4 linked regions of the Gloeothece verrucosa PCC 7822 genome follow. The protein of the gene in region 4 binds, or shares a complex with, the protein of the main gene of each other region. Links are inferred from orthologs where the notes say so. Each region holds a gene or a part of one and is shown on either strand. Other genes may lie near its edges. The genes, in order: accC, accB, accA and accD.

The links.
Region 1: the proteins of accD (region 4) and accC are in contact, whole or in part, in a solved structure (PDB 8UXZ), measured with the Escherichia coli proteins. The link is inferred for Gloeothece verrucosa PCC 7822 from one-to-one orthologs.
Region 2: the proteins of accD (region 4) and accB are in contact, whole or in part, in a solved structure (PDB 8UXZ), measured with the Escherichia coli proteins. The link is inferred for Gloeothece verrucosa PCC 7822 from one-to-one orthologs.
Region 3: the proteins of accD (region 4) and accA are in contact, whole or in part, in a solved structure (PDB 8UXZ), measured with the Escherichia coli proteins. The link is inferred for Gloeothece verrucosa PCC 7822 from one-to-one orthologs.

What each region holds. Positions count from the first base shown.
Region 1 is NC_014501.1:2,932,896-2,938,616, forward strand. The notes cover bases 1,234-4,221. They hold accC (acetyl-CoA carboxylase biotin carboxylase subunit), read left to right. Parts: upstream 1,234-2,048; coding sequence 2,049-3,395; downstream 3,396-4,221. Other genes in these bases: CYAN7822_RS12840 (hypothetical protein), read right to left, coding at 1,234-1,540; CYAN7822_RS12845 (hypothetical protein), read left to right, coding at 1,741-1,989; CYAN7822_RS12855 (AI-2E family transporter), read right to left, coding at 3,482-4,221. In the rest of the region: CYAN7822_RS12830 (nSTAND1 domain-containing NTPase), read right to left, coding at 1-444; more of CYAN7822_RS12840, read right to left, coding at 1,166-1,233; more of CYAN7822_RS12855, read right to left, coding at 4,222-4,594; CYAN7822_RS12860 (YggT family protein), read right to left, coding at 4,605-4,892; CYAN7822_RS12865 (TIGR04168 family protein), read left to right, coding at 5,019-5,721. UniProt on the Escherichia coli protein: This protein is a component of the acetyl coenzyme A carboxylase complex; first, biotin carboxylase catalyzes the carboxylation of the carrier protein and then the transcarboxylase transfers the carboxyl group to form malonyl-CoA.
Region 2 is NC_014501.1:4,429,788-4,435,486, reverse strand. What follows is about bases 1,933-4,898. They hold accB (acetyl-CoA carboxylase biotin carboxyl carrier protein), read left to right. Parts: upstream 1,933-3,149; coding sequence 3,150-3,647; downstream 3,648-4,898. Other genes in these bases: CYAN7822_RS19670 (DUF3086 domain-containing protein), read right to left, coding at 4,627-4,898; plsY (glycerol-3-phosphate 1-O-acyltransferase PlsY), read right to left, coding at 3,673-4,338; efp (elongation factor P), read left to right, coding at 2,460-3,017; CYAN7822_RS19690 (peptidylprolyl isomerase), read right to left, coding at 1,933-2,188. Outside these bases: CYAN7822_RS19695 (cation diffusion facilitator family transporter), read right to left, coding at 1-801; more of CYAN7822_RS19690, read right to left, coding at 1,133-1,932; more of CYAN7822_RS19670, read right to left, coding at 4,899-5,699. UniProt on the Escherichia coli protein: This protein is a component of the acetyl coenzyme A carboxylase complex; first, biotin carboxylase catalyzes the carboxylation of the carrier protein and then the transcarboxylase transfers the carboxyl group to form malonyl-CoA.
Region 3 is NC_014501.1:6,069,681-6,075,406, forward strand. The notes cover bases 866-3,858. They hold accA (acetyl-CoA carboxylase carboxyl transferase subunit alpha), read right to left. Parts: upstream 2,856-3,858; coding sequence 1,875-2,855; downstream 866-1,874. Other genes in these bases: CYAN7822_RS27300 (SDR family oxidoreductase), read right to left, coding at 866-1,564; CYAN7822_RS27310 (RNA-guided endonuclease InsQ/TnpB family protein), read left to right, coding at 3,086-3,858. Also shown: GTP cyclohydrolase I FolE, read right to left, coding at 33-776; more of CYAN7822_RS27300, read right to left, coding at 836-865; more of CYAN7822_RS27310, read left to right, coding at 3,859-4,366; CYAN7822_RS27315 (lysophospholipid acyltransferase family protein), read right to left, coding at 4,450-5,181; CYAN7822_RS27320 (DMT family transporter), read right to left, coding at 5,441-5,726. UniProt on the Escherichia coli protein: Component of the acetyl coenzyme A carboxylase (ACC) complex. First, biotin carboxylase catalyzes the carboxylation of biotin on its carrier protein (BCCP) and then the CO(2) group is transferred by the carboxyltransferase to acetyl-CoA to form malonyl-CoA.
Region 4 is NC_014501.1:3,617,360-3,622,902, reverse strand. The notes cover bases 1,209-4,018. They hold accD (acetyl-CoA carboxylase, carboxyltransferase subunit beta), read right to left. Parts: upstream 3,181-4,018; coding sequence 2,236-3,180; downstream 1,209-2,235. Other genes in these bases: CYAN7822_RS15905 (prepilin peptidase), read right to left, coding at 3,449-4,018; CYAN7822_RS15910 (class I SAM-dependent methyltransferase), read right to left, coding at 3,188-3,421; CYAN7822_RS15920 (hypothetical protein), read right to left, coding at 1,824-2,039; CYAN7822_RS15925 (hypothetical protein), read left to right, coding at 1,209-1,503. Also shown: more of CYAN7822_RS15925, read left to right, coding at 1-1,208; more of CYAN7822_RS15905, read right to left, coding at 4,019-4,261; CYAN7822_RS39495 (hypothetical protein), read right to left, coding at 4,307-4,567; leuB (3-isopropylmalate dehydrogenase), read right to left, coding at 4,638-5,543.

The sequences.
Region 1 (5,721 bases), 680 kb from region 4 along the record:
ATATTTAGTCAGAAGGCTACCATAAAAAGATTCAAAAGGATTTTTATCAGGAACAAAACAAAAAATATTCAAAGAAATAAAAATTGTTTCATTTCTTAAAGCTGGAATTAACCCCGCTTGAATCAGGGATGACTTACCACTTCCCGAAGCGCCCAAAAGCAGAAGAACTTTATTTTGTTTTAAATGCGCTGTTAAATCTCTAATCCAACTATCTCGACCAAAAAATTTATCCTTATCTTCTACTTTAAACTTTTCTAAACCCACATAAGGCGATGCTTCAATTAATTTTCTTTGTGTAATTTCAATCCCCGACTGTTGGGTAATAATATATTGAGTAATATTTCTTGCAGTAATATCACCCTGTATCCCCTTAAAATCCCCGCCTATTTCTGAATAGTAAGAGGTGTTAGTTTGATTATATTTAAAGCCTTTATTGTCAGACACAATTTACTCCTTTTCACAATTCAAATATTTTAAAGCTTCAAATTGACGTAAAGCAACACTAGCGCCTTGAGTCCACCCTAACTCAACATAAAAGGGTAAAATTTCCTTAATATTTATATCGGGAAATAGAGGACTTTTTTGACTTTCCTGATAACTTTCCCCCTCCAAAAGATAAATAGTTAAGCTTTCCCGACGATAAACCCACAACTCAGGAATTTTAAGCAATTGATATGCGCCTACATCAGTTATCGAGGTAAGATCAACTTCTATCGCTAAATCAGGAGGAGGATCAAAGGTTTTTTAAGTGTAATTGGATCAAAACATTGCCAATCTTTTCCTTGACGACGTAAAAGACTTTTCACTAAATCGCTTAAAGGAGCAACACGATTTCCATGACTCGGTAAAGGTGACATAAGCCTAATTTCTTGGATTTTAGCATTAAAATAGAGTTTTGGGAAGGTTTTATCTTGACGCAAATTAAGTAATCTTTCATAATCTTCCCAGGTTTGATGAGGGAAAATAACATCATTACCAGGTGCTAACATTAACCGATCTTCACTAACAGTAATTAGCATCATAAATTTAATATCTTTAACTATTTTCTGTTGATACAGGCCTAGAGGTTGAGGTGCGTTACGCTACGCTAACACACCCTACGATTGTTTTAAAATGTCTGAGGGTTGAGGTGCGTTACGCTACGCTAACACACCCTACGATTGTTTTAAAATGTCTGAGTAATGTTTTCGCCGCTTACCTCTCCCTGAATACCAATTTTCATATCTCCCGCAACTTGATTATTAAACTTACCTGCGGCTGCCCCTTGAGGGTCTTGTTTTTTCAGGATTTCTTGAGCTATTTTTTTAATTTCTTCATCCTTATCAGCCCCCGCTTCAGTTAACTTTTTCTTCAAAGCGGCTTGATATGTTTCCGGGTCTTTTTCGTGTTCATCTAACACAACTTTTGCCGCTTCATTATCAGCAAACTTTTTCTTAATCAATTCCTTTAACTTATCGTAAACATCTTTAAAACCTTTTTCCGCCGCCGCCGTACCCGCACCAGTCGCTAACGCACTCAGAATCAGAGAAATAGGGTCCATTGTTTTATACTCTAATTTAGATCCAATAATAAATTAGCAAAGAATCAAAAAAACTCCTATAATATCTCTATTAAAGACATAAATATGGTTTTTTTGTCTCTTTTATAATCCTGACCTTACCATTCCCCCCAAACTCGTAGAGGGCAAGCCGCGTAATATGCCAAAATAATGCAAGAACCAAAACAAAAAACCCTAGTCCTATGGAAGCCTTTAGCCCCACTCCTCCCCCTTGGATAGAAAAAGCGGTTCACGCCACACAATTTTGTTGTCCCCGTTGCCGCGCTAGTGCCACAGCCGCCCAAAAAGTTTGGATCAATCGCCGCGCCCCCGTCATAAGCGAAGATTATCGGCGAAAATGGCAAGAATTCTATCTATGCGAGTGTGAGCAAGGGTGGTGGGCCTGGAGTAGCGATCGCCCCCCATCAGACTTATTTAAAGCCGAAGAGTAAAACCGGTATCAAAAACAGATATCCTACATATAATTCAGATATATTTGATCTCTTAGCACATGGAATTTTCCAAAATCTTAATTGCAAATAGAGGAGAGATAGCCCTACGAATCTTACATAGCTGTGAAGAACTAGGCATTGCTACAGTAGCAGTTCACTCCACCATTGATCGCCAGGCCCTTCATGTACAGTTGGCTGATGAGAGTGTATGTATTGGCCCCCCGCCAAGCGGCAAAAGTTATCTGAATATCCCTAATATTATCTCTGCTGCCCTGACTCGCAACGCCACCGCCATTCATCCTGGTTATGGGTTCCTGGCCGAAAACGCCCGTTTTGCTGAAATATGCGCCGATCATAAAATAACTTTTATTGGCCCCTCTCCTGAAGCCATTTTGGCTATGGGGGATAAGTCTACCGCCAAAAAAACTATGCAACGTGCAGGAGTTCCTACCATCCCCGGTAGTGGCGGCTTAATTGACTCAGAAAAACAAGCTAAAGAGATCGCCGCCCAAATTGGTTATCCGGTCTTAATTAAAGCGACAGCCGGCGGGGGGGGTAGAGGAATGCGGCTGGTTAGAAGTGAAAGTGAACTGCCCGCCCTCCTACAAGCCGCCCAAGGAGAAGCCGGGGCCGCCTTTGGTAATTCAGGAGTCTATCTAGAAAAATTTATTGAGTGTCCTCGTCACATCGAATTTCAAATTTTTGCCGATCAATTCGGTAATGTGGTTCACTTAGGAGAAAGAGATTGCTCGATTCAACGGCGACATCAAAAATTATTAGAAGAAGCCCCTAGCCCCTTTCTAACCCCTAAATTACGGGAAAAAATGGGACAGGCCGCCGTTAAAGCCGCTCAATCGATTAAATATGTCGGGGCCGGCACCGTTGAATTTTTAGTCGATAAACACGGTAACTTTTATTTCATGGAGATGAATACCCGGATTCAGGTAGAACATCCCGTCACCGAAATGATTACCGGCTTAGATTTAGTCACCGAACAAATTCGCATCGCCCAAGGGGAAAAACTTTCTGTCACCCAAAAAGATATACAACTGAGGGGTCACGCGATCGAATGCCGCATTAATGCTGAAGATCCCGATTATAACTTCCGTCCTCATCCGGGCAAAATTAGCGCTTATCTTCCACCTGGGGGCCCTGGAGTCCGAATGGATTCTCACGTTTATACTGACTATGAAATTCCCCCTTACTATGATTCTCTAATTGGAAAATTAATTGTTTGGGGGCCAGATCGACCTACAGCCATTCGGCGCATGAAACGGGCCTTAAAAGAATGTGCTATTACAGGAGTTCCTACGACTATTGGATTCCATCAACGAATCTTAGAAACCCCTGCCTTTATTGAAGGCGATGTTTATACCAATTTCATCGAACAACATTTAATGAAATGAAATAAGGGGGAAAGGGCTGATTATGTCAGCCTTGAGCTACTATTCTCTATAATCTCAGTTTTTTCTTTTCCCCCTTCCCCCTTTATTTAATCCTGTTGTTTAATCTCAGTGGTGATTAACTGAGGATGATTTTTTCTAAAAGGATTATTAAAAAAAGAACCCGTTTGAGGCGGAGAATCCGGATCGCCCACAATTTCAGCTAACCCTTTCACCACCCCAGTAAGCGGAATAGCCAAAATCACGCCTAAAAATCCGCCAATTTTAGCCCCTAGTAACAAAGCCATAAAAATAATCACCGGCGATAAACCCGTTAAATTCCCCATAATTCTAGGGCTAATCAGATTATCTTTAATTTGCTGAATAATCACCGATACAATTAAAACTTTTACCGCCAACCACCAATTAATAAAAGCCAGAATAATCACCACAATTCCTATGCCTAATGTGGCCCCAATAAAAGGCAATAACTCCATCAGCCCAATAAAAACAGCAAACAACAGGAAATAAGGCGTATTGAGCAAGCGAAAAGCCACCGTTAGCGAGACAGACATAAACAGTCCTAAAATCAACTGCCCTGTCACAAATCGTTGTAAATTTTTCTCTAAACTAATGGTAAGTTGGTCTTGAATTTTTGGAGAAAAGAAACTGGTTAACCCATCCCAAAGTCTTTCCCCATCAATGAGCATATAAAAAGAAATAACCAGGATTAAAATTACATCCAGAAACCAGTTAAAAGTCCCTAAAACTAATCCTAAACCGGTAGAAGCAATAATTCTAGCTTGAGTTTGAATGCGGTTAAATAAATCCGAAGTAATTAATTGTAAATCAAAGGGTAAATTATGATCCACACTCCAAGCCTGAAAAGTGTTTAATTGCTGCTGTCCTTGGGCTATTAATTCCGGCAGACCGATCAACAATTGCCGCCCTTGAATTACAACAGGAGGCAATAAAGTCACACCAACAATAATAAAAATTAACGCCGCCCCTAGATAAACAAAAACCGCCGCAATAGGACGAGGTAAAATAAGTTTCAGGGCCATGACAGCATAATTGAGTAAAAAAGCCATCAGGGCAGCCGTTAAAAGAATGCTGATCAATTCACCCACATAAGACAACGTTTTTACCGTTAGCCAACTCGTGATTAAAATGAGTAGCCAAGTAATCAAGAATTTTTGTAAAGGAGATAAAATAGAATTCATCACTGATTAATTAACGAAGTGCCATTGTTAAAATTCCTTGTTGTCCGAGAAGTACCTCCCGTAGCAAAGTGACAATTGCTACCCAGATAATCGGGGAGATGTCCACACCGCCTAAAGGCGGTACAATTTTACGTACAGGCACTAAAAACGGTTCGGTTGGCCAACTAACCAAACTGAAGGGAAAACGATTTAAGTCTACTTGAGGATACCAAGTCAAAACGATGCGAAAGATAAATAAAATAGTCATCAACATCAACAATAGACTTAAACCCCAAGTTATTACAACATCCATACTCATGCTTATTGTCCTCAGTCGTTGGTCATGTCATCATCAGTTTTTAGTATAAAACTTATTTTGTGTTGGCAAAACCTACTCGCTTAGGATTATTTTGTCAAAAAAGCGTACACTTCGCAAAAATTTGAGATGAGCAACTCCTTAAAAACCATGATAAAAATCGCTGTGATAGGTGACATCCACGATCAATGGGAAAAAGAAGATAACCAGGCTCTCCAGCATCTAGATGTGGATTTAGCTCTATTTGTGGGGGATTTTGGCAATGAATCCCTAGCCGTAGTCGGCCTTATTGCTGCCCTGGAATTACCCAAAGCCGCTATCCTGGGAAATCATGACGCTTGGTATACTGCCTCTGCTTGGGGTCGCGCCAAGTCTCCCTATGATCACGAACTGGAAAACCGCGTACAAGAACAACTCGATCTATTAGGGGAAGCTCATGTCGGGTATGGAAAATTAGACTTACCTCAATTTAATTTATCAGTGGTGGGGAGTCGCCCCTTTAGTTGGGGTGGTCAAGATTGGAAAAATAAGGAATTTTTAAACGAACTATACGGTATAACCAATTTCCAACAGTCTACGGCAAAAATCGTTGCCCAAGCCCAAGATGCCGCTTATGATACCCTTATTTTTGTAGGCCATAATGGGCCCTTGGGGTTAGGAGAAGAACCCCACTCTATCTGTGGACAAGACTGGCCGCCTTTGGGGGGAGATCATGGCGATCCTGATTTTTCCGAGGCGTTAACTCTGAGCCGCCAGTTAGGCAAAACCATTTCTCTTGTTACTTTTGGCCATATGCACCATCGCCTCCGTCATACCCAGGCCTACTTACGGA
Region 2 (5,699 bases), 810 kb from region 4 along the record:
TTCTATCTCTTCACAAAGTTGATGTCCACGCTTGACAGTCCATTCTCCAGGCACGACAATTTTAAAAGAAATAAAACGTTTGATACCGGCTTGACGAGTTCTCAGTTCTTGAAATTGAATTTCGTCATTTTCATAAACCATAAAAATATCCGTAATCTTTCTTAAATCTTCTCTTGATAAAGAATGATCTAACAAAGCAGAAGCCGTTTCTCGTAACAGTTTTACGCCTGTAAAAATAATATTAGCCGCTACTAATAGCGCGATGATGGGATCTATTATCAACCAACCGGTTAATTTAACCAAAAGAATGCCAATAACCACTCCTACCGAAGTCCAGACATCAGTTAAAATGTGGTGAGCATCAGCGCGAAGGGTAATTGAATTTAAACGTTTACCCGCACGCAAAAGAACCCAAGCTACTGCCGCGTTAATTGCTGTGGCGATTAGAGATAATCCTAAGCCAATTCCTATTTGTTCTAAGGGTTGAAGATTAAATAAACGTTCGCAAGCCGCTACGCTAATACTGAGCGCCGCTACCACAATTAAAGCACTTTCTAACCCACTAGAAAAATACTCCGCTTTAGAATGACCAAAAGGATGTTCAAAATCAGGGGGTTTAGCAGCTAACGACAGCGCCCAAAAAGCAAATAAGGCAGCGATGAGGTTAATTCCTGATTCAAGAGCATCTGAAAGTAACCCGACTGAACCTGTGAACCAGTAAGCCCCAAATTTGAGAGCAATGGTTGCTAGGGCGGCACCAATTGAAATTAGCGTGTAAAAACGGGCTGATTTAGCACTCATAAGTTTTACATTTTATGTTAGATAAAGCAAAATAGCATTATTCTTTAGGCTTGCATCTTGATAATATTCCTTCAATAAATGATATTGAGCTAAGAAAAAATTTAGATAATCATCATCCAAAATTATCTTTTATTTTTTCAAGTAACTGCCAAGGGATTTGCTTAAATTCTACATCTATTCCCATAATTAACTCTTTTTTTTAATAATTTTATAAAATCTGGCTTTTCACCCCGTCAAGCTTTCTCCTTCTCTCTTTAAAAAGAATAGTCAAGGAATTAATTCCCTGACTAAAACTTTACTTTTATTTAATAGCAATAAACACAAAAATGAATTAGCTGGCAGGCGGCTCGACTAAATTATCTAAACCATCCACCACTTTAGCCGAGATAACTTTGTCCTTATCAGTCAGTTTTTTGAGAACGTCTTTTCCGTCGACTAAATAGCCAAAAACCGAATAACGTCCATCCATTAAATTAAATCCAGGAGGAGTTAATTCATTATCAAACTTAAAAAAGAAAAACTGAGAAGAACCGCCATTAGGGTCAAATTCCGGACGGGCTAAAGCCACAGCACCATAAGCACTAAACGGTAAAGCCAAATTAGGCAGATAAATACCTGCATCCTCCAAAGTCATACCATAGATAGGCGCTTCTTCGCCTTTCATCAATACTTCTAAAGGAATGGCCCGATACTCTCCGGTTTTAGGGTCAATAAACCCTTCTTCTTTTCCTAGAGGATCACCCGTTTGAATGACAAAATCATCCTCAGAACGTAAGAAAGGTAAACCATCATAAAACCCACGCTGTACCAAGTCAACGAAGTTACCCGCATTGACAGGGGCACTATAGCCATCCACAATTAAAGTTAAATCCCCTTGAGTGGTTTTCACTTCTATAGTGGCACGTCCTTTGAGTTGAGGTAAATTAGCGTATTCAGAGGGCACATCAAAAGGAAACCCTTCTATCATTAATTCCTCTAGCTGAGTAATTTTAGGCAGTAATTCCTTGGAAGTGAGCAATAGTTGTTGCTTATCTTGAGCATCGGCGACCTCGACAAGTTGATCGACTCCGGATGTGAGTTGATCAATTAATGCCACTGCCTCGGGTTGGCGTTCATCAGGTATACTTTTTAAAATCGAGTCGCGCCGAAGGGTTAGCAAAAAAGCGGCATTTTTAAGGTCTTTTTTGACTGAACTCCAACGTTTAGCCTTGAGATATTTACCTAGTCCTTCGAGATCAGCTTGAACCGTTCGGATGGTTGAATTGTCAATCGGTAAAGCATTGCGTAAAATTGCTCTAGGATCGGTGACCGCATCACCTTGGGCTAGAACAGCAATTACCATAGGTTGCCCAATGGGCAGACACCATCCTGCACTCGAGATCCCCATTGAGAGGGTCGCAAATAACAGGGTTACTAAAGAGGTCTTCAGTAATCGTGTAAACCAATCGAGCCAAAACTGTTTTACTGGTTTCATCAATCTTAATTAATGTTTAAACTTATCAAGCCCCTCCACTGTAACTTTGTAAGTTGTCGGCTCTACTCTTGTCAATAGGGTTAGTCATTAGTCACTGCTAACTAAGCCTAACGACTAAAGACTAATGACTAATGACTAATGAATGGTAAAATGTAATCTTGATCTTTGTAAAGTTAATCCCTTCATGATTTCGAGTAATGATTTTCGGAGCGGTACTACAATCGAAATAGACGGGTCAGTCTGGCGAGTTGTGGAGTTTCTCCACGTTAAACCAGGTAAAGGCTCTGCTTTCGTTCGCACTAAATTAAAAAATGTTCAAAGTGGCAACGTTGTAGAACGAACCTTCCGCGCAGGCGAAAGCCTTCCCCAGGCAACCATCGAAAAGAAAACTATGCAATATACCTATAAAGACGCTGATCAATACGTCTTTATGGATATGGAAACCTATGACGAAGCGCGGCTAAACCCTAATCAATTGGGGGATCGCTCTAAATATCTTAAAGAACAGATGGAAGTTAATATCTTGTTCTGGAATGATCAAGTATTAGAAGTAGAACTTCCTACCTCTGTTATTCTAGAAGTGACTGAAACCGACCCAGGTGTCAAAGGCGATACCGCCACAGGCGGCAGTAAACCCGCTATCGTTGAAACCGGTGCCCAAGTGATGGTTCCTTTATTCATCTCCATCGGTGAACGAATTAAAGTAGATACCCGTGATGGGTCTTATCTGGGTCGGGAATAAACATTTTTGTGTTATTGATGATTCAGTCGGGAACGAGTTCCCGACCCCAGCCCAGTTGTCAATTAGATTTTTTTCGATCTCTGACAACTGCTCCCTCCTATCCCTTAGAAAAACTTATAGGAAGTATCATTAGTGTCGATTAATTTTAACGAACTTCGGGAACTATTAGGAACTATCTCCCAAACAGATATTACGGAATTAGTTTTAAAAAGTGAAGAATTTGAACTGACCGTCCGCAAGGGAACCCTAACCCTACCCGTAGCACCGGTTACTGAAAAGCCTACGCCGGAAGTGGTGATCCCCTCTGCGCCCTCACCCCCTCCACAACCCAAGGTTACTAAAAGCGAACCCCTAGCTGATGAACCCACACCCCCCACCATTGATAAAAACTGGGTTCCCATTACTTCCCCAATGGTAGGCACATTCTACCGCGCGCCGGGACCCGATGAAGCCGCCTTTGTGGAGATTAATGATCGCATTCGTTCAGGACAAACGGTCTGTATTATAGAAGCCATGAAACTCATGAATGAAATTGAGGCAGAAGCCTCCGGACAGATCATGGATATTTTAGTAGCGAATGGGGAACCCGTCGAATATGGACAGACTTTGATGTGGCTCAAACCTGAGTAATCTAATCAAAGCTGACTCCCTACACCTAGCTAGTGGATATTTCTTCAGTGGACAATTTTTGTCCAATTTTCGGTTCAGTCCCCTCAATTAAGCGCTTAATATTGGTACGGTGGCGAATAATGACATAAACACCAGCCAAGGCGGCAAATAATAAATAAGGAAGGGGTTGAGTCAATCCCCACATCAAAAGATTAACGGCGATCGCTCCAGTAATCGAACTCAGTGAAACAATACGCGATATCCCAAGCATAACCAGAAAACTCCCTAAAGTTCCGGCTGCTACCAGAGGATTGATCACTAATAACACCCCTAAACCAGTGGCGACCGATTTTCCTCCCCCAAATCCCAGAAAAATTGAGCGGCTATGACCGATCAGTGCCGCTAAACCGCTTCCAATAATTAACCAAGCTTGCCAAGATTGAGGTAAGGGGTTAATCTCGAGCAGATAGAGCCATTTCACCAAAGCCACAGCAAGCGAGCCTTTGAGCAGGTCGATCCCTAAAACAACGATGGCAGGGGTTTTTCCTAATGTTCTTAAAACATTGGTGGCCCCGGTGGAACCCGAACCATGTTCTCGGATATCAATCCCTTTGAGATAGCGTCCGGCTAGATAGCCGGTAGGAATTGAGCCTAACAAATAAGCAATAACAAGTATAAGAGTTGCTGTTGAAATTAGCGTTAGATTAGTCATTAGTTATTAGTTATTAGTTATTAGTTATTAGTTATTAGTTATTAGTTATTAGTTATTAGTTATTAGTTATTAGTCATTAGTGGTTAGTTATTAGTGGTTAGTTATTAGTTATTAGTTATTAGTTATTAATCTCCTTGCTCACCCGTTAAAATTTATAACTAATTACTGTTAATTGTTAACTTTTAACTTCTCCCTAATGACCCATGACTAATGACTAATGACTAATGACTAATGACTAATGACTAATGACCCATGACTAATGACTAATGACCCATGACTAATGACTAATTAATAAACATAACTGCTCATTTGTTGGGGATCAGGAGCAAAAGCTAACCACAAAGGAAATTGTAACAGGGATAAATTAATGCGGTCTTCGGTTTCATCCATGATCACCAGTGGCATTTGTTTGTCATCTACCAGTCGATCAGCCTTTTGAATTAAAGCTTCTGGAGATTCAAACAAGACCACGCCGCGATCCGGTCCAAAATCACTGCGGGAAATCCCCAAACAATCCTGTAATCCCCGTCGCCATTCTCCCAGACGTTCGGGGCTATTGGCAAGCACCAGAACCCGAGCGCGATCACCATAAAGACTATACAACACTGAAGCCACTGCTGAGGCCACTAAAATATTTTGTAAACGACTGCCCATACTGCGAATGGTGCCTCGTCCTCCTTGGGAAAAGAACCAATTTTGCACACGTTCAGCATGGATCGGTTCAAAAGTGCGGCGAAGTTGCCAGGGAGGCCCATAATAGTCGGGGCGAGTGCGGTATTGGTCTAAAAGTTCGCGAATTCGGCGGGTCTGGCTTTGAAACCCTTGAGGAGCATATTGAGGTTGAGGGGGTTCGATTTTTTGAAGCGGGGGTTCGGGTGTCCGTTGAGGTTGTGGTTTTTCCCAATTTTGATAGCTCGGCAACTCTAATTGTTCGGCCGCGGCGGCTAAATCTTGTAGACTGCCGACTAAATATTCTTTAAATCCTTGTACTCGAATCGCTAATTCTTGAGACACGCCGGCAAAGGTTGTCCGCATTTCTTCTCGGATACGTTCCCGACGGCGTTCGAGTTGTTCTACTGATATTTCTAGGGCATTTTTGCGTTGTTCGAGTTCTTTTAACCCTTCTTTGATCATTTGCCCTAAAGTGTTTTCAATTTCAGCCACTTGTTGCTGAAGAATTTGTGTTTTGCGTTCTTGTAATGCTTTGATTTCTAACTCTAATTTTTGCTTTTGCTGTTGCAGTTGGCTAATTTCTGAATTCAGTTGAAAAGCCTCTTGGTCGCTTTCTAGTTCATATATACTAGGAGAAAAAATATCTTCTAGGGTTTGTTCTATCTCATCTGGGCGTTCCGGTGTGGGGT
Region 3 (5,726 bases), 2.5 Mb from region 4 along the record:
AAGTTTAATCAAAAATTTTTATCAACAATTTATTACATAAAATTGGGACGATGATGTATTAAATTCAAAAATTCTTCACGGGTTTTTTGTTCTTCTTGAAAAACTCCCAACATGGCACTGGTAACCGTCCAAGATCCAGGTTTTTGAACTCCTCTCATCACCATACACATATGAGTCGCTTCCATGACCACAGCAACCCCTTGAGGTTCTAAAATTTCTTTAATGGCTTCGGCAATTTGACGGGTCAGTCGCTCTTGAACTTGTAAGCGGCGAGAATACATTTCTACAATTCGCGCTAATTTACTCAATCCCACTACTTTTTGATTAGGAATGTAGGCCACGTGCGCTCTACCCATAAAAGGCAACATATGATGCTCACACAGACTGAAGAAATCAATATCTCGTACCAGTACCATCTCATTATGCCCTTCATCAAAGATAGCACCATTGACGATTTCTTCAAGAGACTGATTGTATCCTTGGGTGAGAAACTGCATCGCTTCGGCCACACGCTTAGGCGTTTTTAAAAGTCCCTCTCGATCTGGGTCTTCTCCCACTGCCTCTAAAATCATCCGTACGGCATCGCTCATTTGTGCTTTGCTGTCTACACTAGCTAGATGAATTTGGGCCGGTTGACCGTTGTGAGTATTGCGATCTGGTCGAGTAGAAACCCGATCAACTAAATTGGGATTAAGGATATTGGAATTAGCTGCTGTCACGTTAGAAGAATTAGAAGAATTAGCGCGATTGTATCCGTTAGAAGGAGCTACTGTCATAAATTTTAGTGAATGGTTTTGGTGTATGGTGATTAAAAATGAAAACAAACAGAGGAAAATTAAAGAGCGCCTGCACTAGGCATAATGGTCATTTCGTCAATGACGGCTTCTTTTGGTAGTAAGGCGGCTTGTAAAATCGCTTGGGCTACCGTTTCAGGGTGTAACATGACTGAACGTTCAAAGTCAGCTTGAACCGTCTCTGTATCCCAAAGCGGTGTATTGACTGAACCTGGAGAAATGGTCATCACACGAATGCCATTCGCCCTTTCTTCAGCCGCTAAAACCTTAGAAAAAGCCACAATTCCTGCCTTGCTTACACTGTAAGCTCCCCACAGGGGAAAAGCATTATTCGCCGCACAAGAGGCTACATTAATAATTGTGCCTTGACCCTGCTGACGCATCTGGGGTAAAACTCCCAAGACACATTGAAAGACGCTGGTGAGATTTATATCCATCACCTGTTGCCAATGGGTTAGGGAAGTATCAGATAAAGAATTTGTGTAACCTATGCCAGCATTGTTAACTAAGATATCAATTGAACCAAAATCTTGAACGATTTCTTCTATTTTTTGTTTTACTTCTTCAATTTTGGCTAAATCGACCGGATAAGAACGAGCTTTTACTCCGACAGCTAGGGCCGCATTCACCACTTCTTCTAGTTTATCTTGAGAACGACTCACAAGGGCGACATCAATACCGGCTTTAGCAAATGCTAAGGCAGTTGCTTTACCAATGCCGCTACTAGCTCCTGTAATAATCGCTCGCTGTTGACTAGAATTCAAACTCATGATATGCTATATCGACTCTTAGGATATTTTTGGCCAATTTCGGCGATCAGCCTTGAAAACCTGCTACAAGACCTGACTATCTGTATCAGACAGTCTGATAAATTTTCATGGACTAATGATTTAAACCCAATCAATTTTTCAGTGAGCTAAGTGTTTTGCTATACCAAAAAATGAGCCAAGGAAGGAATAACGTTACAAAAGTATACCTTGGCAATTATAACATGGGCAATGGGGATCAAAGATCACCGAGCTAAGATTTAGATAAATCTCATCAGCTATTGATTGGCCTCAATAGTAAGACTCGGGAAATTTAGGCATAAGCTTCTTCAAAAATGCCAATGTGACGGAATTTTTGATAACGTAACTGGCGACGTTGTTGGGGACTCATTTGAGATAAGTCTTCTAAATGGGCAATTAAAGCTTGTTTGAGAAGACTAGCGGCTTCCAAAGGATCAGCATGGGCGGCTCCGGAGGGTTCAGGGACAATATGATCAATAATGCCCAAATTTTTGAGGTCAGGAGCCGTAATTTTGAGGGCGACGGCGGCTTGTTCCGATTTTTTGGCATCTTTCCAGAGAATAGCGGCGCAAGCTTCTGGAGTGGCCACGGTATAGACTGAATGTTCGAGCATCAAGAGTTGATCGCCAACGCCAATGCCTAAAGCGCCGCCGGACCCTCCTTCACCAATGACCGTAGAAATAATCGGCACATCAAAGCTAAACATTTGACGCAAATTATAGGCGATCGCTTCTCCTTGTCCAAGTTTTTCTGCCTCTACACCAGCCCAAGCCCCAGGAGTATCAATAAAGGTTAAAATCGGCATATTAAACTGGTTTGCGTGTTCCATCAGCCGCAGGGCTTTGCGATAGCCTCCGGGGGCAGCCATCCCAAAATTGCGAGCCACATTATCCTTGGTATCTCGTCCTTTTTGATGTCCTAAAATCACCACTGGACGACCATTTAAGCGGGCTACACCCCCTACTAAAGCGGGATCATCATATCCGCCGCGATCACCATGTAGCTCAAACCATTCATCGGTCATGGCTTGAATATAATCGAGGGTAGAAGGACGACGGGGATGACGAGCTAATTGCAGACGTTGAGAAGGGGTTAAGGAGCTAAAAATCTCTTTGCGGAGTTGTTCGGCTCTAGTTTGTAGCTGAGAGATTTGCTCAGAGACATCGACATCATTTTCTTCAGCGAGTTGCCGAATTTGGTTAATTCGTGCTTGTAGCTCATATAAAGGTTTTTCAAAGTCCAGAAGAAAAATGCGACGTTCGGTTTTTGACATAATTTTTTTTATACTTACTCATGACTCAGTTTATCAGAAATGTCGAGGGGAAGACCCCACCTATAAATTCTACAAAAATACCCACATTGAACGGTGGGGCTTGTCCTGACCCTGAGCAATGCGAAGGGGAAGGAATGAAACCTCAACCAATAAATAACAGCGTAGCACATCTTGACATTTTGCGCTCTGACTACTAGCATAAAAACATATTTGTTTGAGGTCGGTAAACAATGATTGTTTTAGAAATGAAAGCAGTGGTCAAGCCTAATCAAGTCTTAGCTATTGACGATGCTATCAGGACAGTGCAATTCATCAGAAATAAAGCATTAAGGCTTTGGATGGATGCTAGTCGAGAGGATAAAATTGACAAATATGCTCTCAATAAATATTGTCGTATTTTAGCCAAAGAGTATAAATTTGCTGATGAATTAAACTCAACAGCAAGACAGGCATCATCAGAAAGGGCTTGGGCTGCTATTTCTCGTTTCTATGACAATTGCAAAAAGAATATTAAGGGTAAAAAAGGTTTTCCTAAGTTTCAAAAGAATAATCGTTCCGTTGAATATAAACAGTCAGGTTGGAAATTATCTGATAATAGAAAGAAGATAACTTTTACCGACAAAAAAGGAATTGGGACACTCTCTTTAAAAGGAACTAGGGATTTAAACTTTTACCCAATCGACTCCTTTAAACGAGTTAGATTAGTACGTCGTGCCAATGGTTACTATGTCCAGTTTTGTATCAGCGTTGATATAAGAAGCTACTCTAAACCATTAGAACCTACTAAACATTGTGTAGGAATTGATGTTGGATTAAAAGTTTTCTATGCAGATAGTGATGGCAAAACTGTAGAAATCCCTCAATACTATCGTCAAGCTGAAAAACTTTTAAACCGGCTTAATCAACGTAAATCTAAGAAGTTTAAGAAGGGACAAAAGCCATCAAACAACTATAAAAGAGCTAGACAAAAATACGCCCGTAAGCATCTAAGGGTAAGTAGGCAGCGTAAAGGTTTTGTCCAACGAGAGGCATTGCGCGTAATCCAATCTAACGATTTGGTAGCCTATGAAGACTTAAATGTTAAAGGTCTAGCTAAATCCAAGTTAGCTAAAAGTGTTAATGACGCTGCTTGGTCAACTTTTCGTCAATGGTTAGAATATTTTGCTTTTAAATATGGAAAAGCAACTGTAGCTGTTCCACCTCATAATACATCTCAAAATTGCTCTAACTGTGGTGAAAAAGTCAAAAAATCTCTATCAACTAGAACTCATAAATGTCCGCATTGTCTATATGAAGAAGATAGAGATATTAACGCAGCAATTAACATTTTGAAATTAGGATTAAGTACGCTAGGGCATAGCGGATCTAAAGCTTTTGAAAGTGAAATTCTTTCAACGTTAGCTATAGCTAATGGGGGAGAAGATGCCTCTACTTTGGTTGGAGCAATCCTGTCAGAGCAAGCATCTTCTGTGAACCAAGAATCCCCATCTATATTACCAAACAAAGTGTAGTAATTAGATGGGGAGTGTCAATATCTCACTTGACCGAATCGGTAGTTATTCCATGCTGTCTGGGAGACTATTTGAAGGGCATTTTAGACTAAAACTACTTCTTTTGCCGCTTGTTTTTCTTCTTGAAGCTTCTTGAGGGCATTTTTGAGAACTGCTGTCAGTTGTCGTGTATTTTCTTTGAGGTTGGTTCCCTGATATTGAGCCACATCAATAGGCTGACCAATCTTGATCTCTACATCAGTTCCCCAACGAGGGTACAGATGAGAATAGTTAAGATTAACCGGTAAAATTTTAATCCCACTGCCGGGTTGATGGGTTTCCACATCAATAGCCATTCGTGCGACACCGGGTTTGAGGCGTTGAACTTCAGTAGAGCGGAAAATCCCCCCTTCAGGAAAAATCACCACCATTTCGCCTTCACTTAATAGTTTCACTGTATGCAGGACACTTTTCGCTCCCGGACGCTCAGTATTAACGGGAAACCCACCCAATTGACGAATCAACCAACCTTGTAACCCTTGCATTTCCTCCACCATAACCATAAAACGTAAATCTCGGCGGCTGACAAACCGTCCAACAGCATAGGGAATCAGCAAAGCATCCCAACGAGAACGATGAGTTGGGGCGACAATCACAGGCCCTGTAGTGGGAATATTTTCTTGTCCTGTTATTTTGATGCGACCAAAATATAAGGGAATGACTAAATAACATCCCAGAGGATAAACAAGACGTATTAATAAAGGATTAATATGAGAGCTTACGGTGATAGCTTTTTTAGCGCTTGATTCATCAATCGAATGTATTTGCTGACTCATGACTGACAGATGATGCTGTTCGTTTCTCTTGCTTCTAGCTCTAGCTTAAGTTCAAACGATGGCAAGTGTCTTCTGGCCTAGGGACAGTTATTTAGGTGTCATTCGATTTTCAATTTCTAATGGTTATGGATAAATTTGTCGAGGGATATGATCTGAAAATTTATCAGGCAATATATTGTCTGTTGTAAAGGGCAACCATCATCTAGCAATTGCTACGCTTGTTGTTAGGCCGATGCCTCAGCTTGAAAGTCTGACGACTTTATTGGTTCGTTGTCGGTTGTACCAGGCTTTTAGAAGACCCTAATTTTTCAAGTTGTTGAGCAAGTTTTTCTCGTTGATTAATGAGGTAAATGCTGACTAAAGTTAAACAAACGCCGAGCCATTGCAAAGGGCTGAGAACTTCAGCTAAAAAGAGATTTCCAAAGGTTAGCGCAAATACAGGCGTTAAAAAGGTGAGAGAGCTTAAACTGGTCAGATTACTCTTAGAGGCCAGATAAAAGAAAATTCCGTAAGCGATAGCACTGCCAAAAACGGTAGCATAAGTC
Region 4 (5,543 bases):
AAATCTATTGCCATAGCTAAAAAAATCCCTGAACAAGTAGAAGCCCATAATCTGATCGAACAACGGATCGAACGTTGGCGTTCAATCTGGTCAAAAGGAGAGGGTATTTTTTCGGAAGTTGAACAGCATTTAAGAGATTCTGACTGGAATCTGGCTTTTCGTTCAGCGATTGAATTGTTGAACCTCGATAATAAATATTGGGCAACGACTAAATATGATGAAATCGTCCAAAAAATTCAACTCGCCCGCGAAGAAAGCAGTAAGTTAGATGCCGCTTATGTGTTTTTACGACGATATGGGTTAGATAATTGGCTAAAAGCCATCGAAGAAGCTCAAAAAATTAATTCTTCATCCTATGCTTATCAAGAGGCACAAAACCTGATCGGTAAAGCTAAAGATAAGCTACTGTCTTATGTACAAACATTAATCAAAAATCGGTCTTGGAACGAGCTACAACAAGTCGCTGATCGCATTCCGGAAAATTTGGTCTTAACTGAAGAAGTCAAAGATTGGAAAGCACTCGCCTCTGCTGGCATTGATGCTCAGACTGGGACAGTGGATACTTTACAAGCGGCTATCTTATCGGCCGAAGAAATTGCGGCTGATAGCCCCCTCTATGACACCGCACAGGAATTGATCAGCCGTTGGAAACAAGAAGTAGACGATGTTAAAGTCCTCAGTCAAGCCAAAGATTTAGCTGTATCCGGAACCGTAGAAGACCTTCATGCAGCCATCGCTAAAGCCGACTCCATCCCCACTTCTAACCCTCGTTATCAACAAGCACAACAGCAAATCCGAGAGTGGAACCGTCAAATTGAAGTCACTGAAGATCAGCCGATTTTAGATCAAGCTCAATCTCTTGCCAGTCGAGGAGATTTAGATGCTTTAAGAGAAGCCATTAGTCAGGCCAGTTTAATTGCTTCAGGTCGCGCTCTTTATCCCCAAGCTCAAGAGGAAATTCGGGACTGGAGAACTACTATTGAACGCAGCGAAGACCGTCCCTTGTTGGATCAAGCTATGGCTTTAGGGAATGCCAAAGATTATCCAAATGCCATCAACACAGCCGAACAAATTCGCCGAGGAAGGGTGTTGTATCCGGAAGCACAAGCAAATATTAATAATTGGCGGCGGGAAATAAAAGCTCAACAAGATTTACAGCAAGCTTATGCAATTGCTCAAGCCAGAACTTCAGAAGCTTTAGTGACGGCAATCACGATTATAAGACGGATTCCCTCTTCTACAGATGTAGGCACACAAAGCCGTCAGGCCTTGGATCGCTGGAGTTATCAATTATTAGATATTGCCTCTACTACAGCTAATCAAGGATTAATTGAAGAAGCTATTAAATTAGGACGAATTATACCGCCAGAAAGTTCTGCCTATCAGTCAGCTAAGGCTCAAATTCAACAATGGCGTAGTTTATTACAACCTCCTACTCCTGCGACTCCTCCTCCTTCGGTCACGGAAACCACTTATCCGGCTTCATCGGAGCAAACCCCCTAACTTTACTATCATCAAATAGGGGGTCAACCCACCCCCGGCTCAAGTGCGGGGAGTTTGACGAGATTCAGCAAGTGTTAAAATTTTTAATATTTTTTGGTGGATTTTACTGATAAAATATGAATATACACTAAATTGTTAGTGTTTTCTGGCTTCTTAAACTCCGAGAAGGGACTTGAGCAAATGTCTTGAATCAGTCCTTCTCATTTTTATCAGCATAATATAAAGTGTTTATTATTGGTTCCCTCTAAAGAAATATTTTTTAATATAATTTCTCTTGAACTTAAAGGTTCAAGCTTTTTCATTGATGAAGAATTATGAGCTTAACCTAAATCACCACCCCGTGCAAAAATTTCGATGACTTCCGTGCGGGTAAGCTGGTTTTTTTCGCCAATTTCTGCCAAGAGTTTCCAAGCGGTATCAGTTAATCTCATCGTTCTAAGTCGTTTGGTATCTTCGGTATAGTCACGGCTAAATTTCCCATCAAGTCCACGTTGTCTTCTGAGGGATTTTTGTCTTGTTCCTGAGTATTGGTTCATCTGTTACGATTTATTTGTTTCTTGTCTATTATTCTATAGAGCAAAAATAAGAAATTTATAAGAAAAGCCGCGTTTTGGGGATTTCTTTAGATTTGTTCATGCTTGTCAGGTGAGTGAGATTGGCATTGCCGAACCCGCTAATATAAATTAACCAGTTGCAACACCAATATCAATAGCCAGCAAGCGAAAAATGCTATTATCCCTTAGCGGAATCCAACTTAATTAATTCAGGTTCAGGTTCTTTATGTTTAGAATCCGCTTCGAGGGGAGATAATAAAGGAAAGAAAGGTTGATGAATACTAATTAACTGGGCTAGAGTTTTCTTTAATTGGGTACGAGGCACAATGGCATCCACAAACCCATGTTTAAGCAAATACTCAGAGGTTTGAAACCCTTCCGGTAGCTTTTCTCGTAGGGTTTGCTCAATTACCCGTTTTCCTGCAAATCCTATAGTCGCTTGAGGTTCAGCGATAATAACATCTCCCAACATGGCAAAACTTGCCGTAACTCCCCCTGTGGTGGGATGAGTCAGTACAGGAATATAAATTAATTTAGCTTCTCGATGGCGTTCTAATGCCCCAGAAATTTTAGCCATCTGCATCAGACTTAACATTCCTTCCTGCATTCTCGCGCCGCCAGAAGCGCAGATAATTACTAAAGGTAAACTATTAGCTGTGGCTTGTTCAGTTAAACGGCAAAGTTTTTCTCCCACTACCGATCCCATGCTACCACCCATAAAACGGAAGTCCATCACCCCCAGAGCCACTGGTAAGCCATCGAGTAAACCTGTACCGGTAGCCACAGCATCCTTGAGTCCGGTTTTTTCTTGAGTATCTTTGATCCGATCGCTGTAGGGTTTACGGTCTTTAAATTTGAGGGGATCGCTTGGAGATAAATGTTCTGCTAAGGGAGTCCAAGTGTTAGGATCGATTAACTGGCGAATGCGTTCATCACTATCAACTCGGTTATGATATCCACAATCTGGACATACCAATTGATTAGCCAATAAATCTTTTGAATAAGCGAGAACCCCACAAGAATCACATTTCGTCCATAGTCCATCCGCGATTTCCCGTTCTTGCTGTTGTTGGACGGAGGGTTCTGATTTTTGTCTGTTAGCAAACCAATCTAATAAAGACATAATTAACTTAATTCTCCTCTTCTAGAGGACTTAACAAGAGTAAGGCTGTCCATCGATCTTGTGAACGCACTTGTAAGGCGGCTTGACTTCCTTGACCACAATAAACGCCAAGACCGATATCAAGCACACGAGCGGGAATTTCATGAGCCGCCAGTATTTGCTGCATTAATTCAGCTTCCCAGCGAGCTTGAGTGGTTCGGATTGTAACCCAGCACACAGACTTTATTTTATCAACAGACATGAGCCATTATTCATTGATCTTCGATTTTTAATAAAGAGGGAAAAAGAATTTCATATAGGTTGATATCATCTTCTCTCCCCAAAATAAAGTCAAGGCGGCTCCCAAACCTAAAAACGGACCAAAGCGAATAGGGTGCCTACGCCCCATCTGAGTTAATAATATCGCTACAACACCAAAAGCTGTTCCCAACGCACAAGCTAAAAATCCCGTTAACAGCAAATATTTCCACCCTAACCAAGCTCCAATCATAGCGGCTAATTTTGGGTCTCCTCCCCCCATCGCTTCTTGTCCAAAAACCAAGGTTCCCACCCAACGAATAATCTCAAATAACCAAATTCCTAAGACGGCACCGACGATTCCAAACATGAGATTATGGGGAATTTGAGAAAAATCCGACCCGCCGCGCGTCCCTTGAAACACTAACCCCAAGACTAACCCCGACTGGGTTAAAGCGTTGGGTAAGGTCATGGTATCTACATCAATGAGGGATAATGCCAGTAACCAGCTACAAAAAGCCCAATAACCTAGGGTTGATAGCTCAAAACCAAATTTCCAAAAAACCAAGCCAAATAATAAAGCTGTAGCCGCTTCTACTAGGGGGTAACGAATGGAAATAGGAGACCTACACCAACGACAGCGCCCTCTTAACCAAAGCCAACCTAAAATCGGTACATTTTCCCGACTTCCCAGTTTATGGGAACACTTGGGACAACGCGAAGGCGGATGGATTAAGGATAATCCTGCTGGAATGCGATAAATCACCACATTTAAAAAACTGCCAATAGCTGCACCAAAGGCAAAAACAAATAAGGTTACTATCACATTAACCAGGGTTTCCATTTTCGGAGTTTCATCGTCTCTAAGACTGGAAGAGAGGTTTTGGATTTAATAGATTTCTGATTCGAGTTGTTTAATGGATACAAAACATTCTCCGGGTAAAAGGATCGGTTTCGCATTAAAAATCAGTTGACCCCGATGAGTTTCTCGATTAATTGCCACACCAAAGGGCCGCTGTGTTAATTTTGAGTGCAAAGAGCAGTAGGTCCGGTAAATCCGTCTCGCTGCTCTGAGGAGGGTGGGATCTAGCAGAATGGGAATGTCCATGTCTAGATTTTTTTGTTTGGCTTGCTCTGATAGATATACCACTATCCTATCTCCCAATTATTAACTTGTCTTGTAATTGATATAGATGTTACACAATTGTTTAAGACGTAGATCACCCTTGTAAAGATTCTAAGACATTAATCAAAACTTCTCCCATGCCCTTACATCCCACTAACGTCATTCCTTCTGACATGATGTCTCCTGTACGATAGCCTTTTTCTAATACGGCTAAAACCGCTTGTTCGATTTGATCGGCGGCTTCTGGCTCATTTAAGCCATATTTCAACATCATGGCGGCACTGAGTACCTGAGCAAGCGGGTTAGCTTTATCAAGTCCTGCAATATCGGGGGCTGAACCATGTACCGGTTCAAATAGTCCGGGTCCATCTGAACCTAAACTAGCAGAGGGTAACATCCCAATACTACCGGTTAACATAGCGGCTGCATCCGAGAGGATATCGCCAAATAAATTGCCGGTGACGATGGTATCAAATTGTTTTGGGTTACGCACTAGCTGCATAGCCGCATTGTCAACATAGAGATGAGACAGTTCTACATCTGGGTATTTTTCGGCCATTAAAGTTACGCGATCGCGCCATAATTGGGAGACATCTAAGACATTGGCTTTATCCACAGAACAGAGCTTTCCTCGACGTTTTTGGGCTGTTTCAAAGCCGATTTGAGCAATGCGGTCTATTTCTGATTCTGTATAGGCCATGGTATTCACGCCCCGTTTTTCGCCGCTTTCTGTCTCAAAAATTCCCTTCGGTTGACCAAAATAAATGCCGCCGGTGAGTTCTCGCACCACCATAATGTCCACGCCTTCGACGACTTCTCGTTTGAGGGTGGAAGCGTCGATTAACTGCGGTAAAATGGTGGCCGGACGTAAGTTAGCAAATAATCCTAAGCCGGCTCTGATGCCTAATAATCCCGTTTCTGGGCGTTGATGACGGGGCAAATTATCCCACTTATAACCCCCGATGGCGGCTAAAAGCACTGCATCACTGTTGCGACAAAT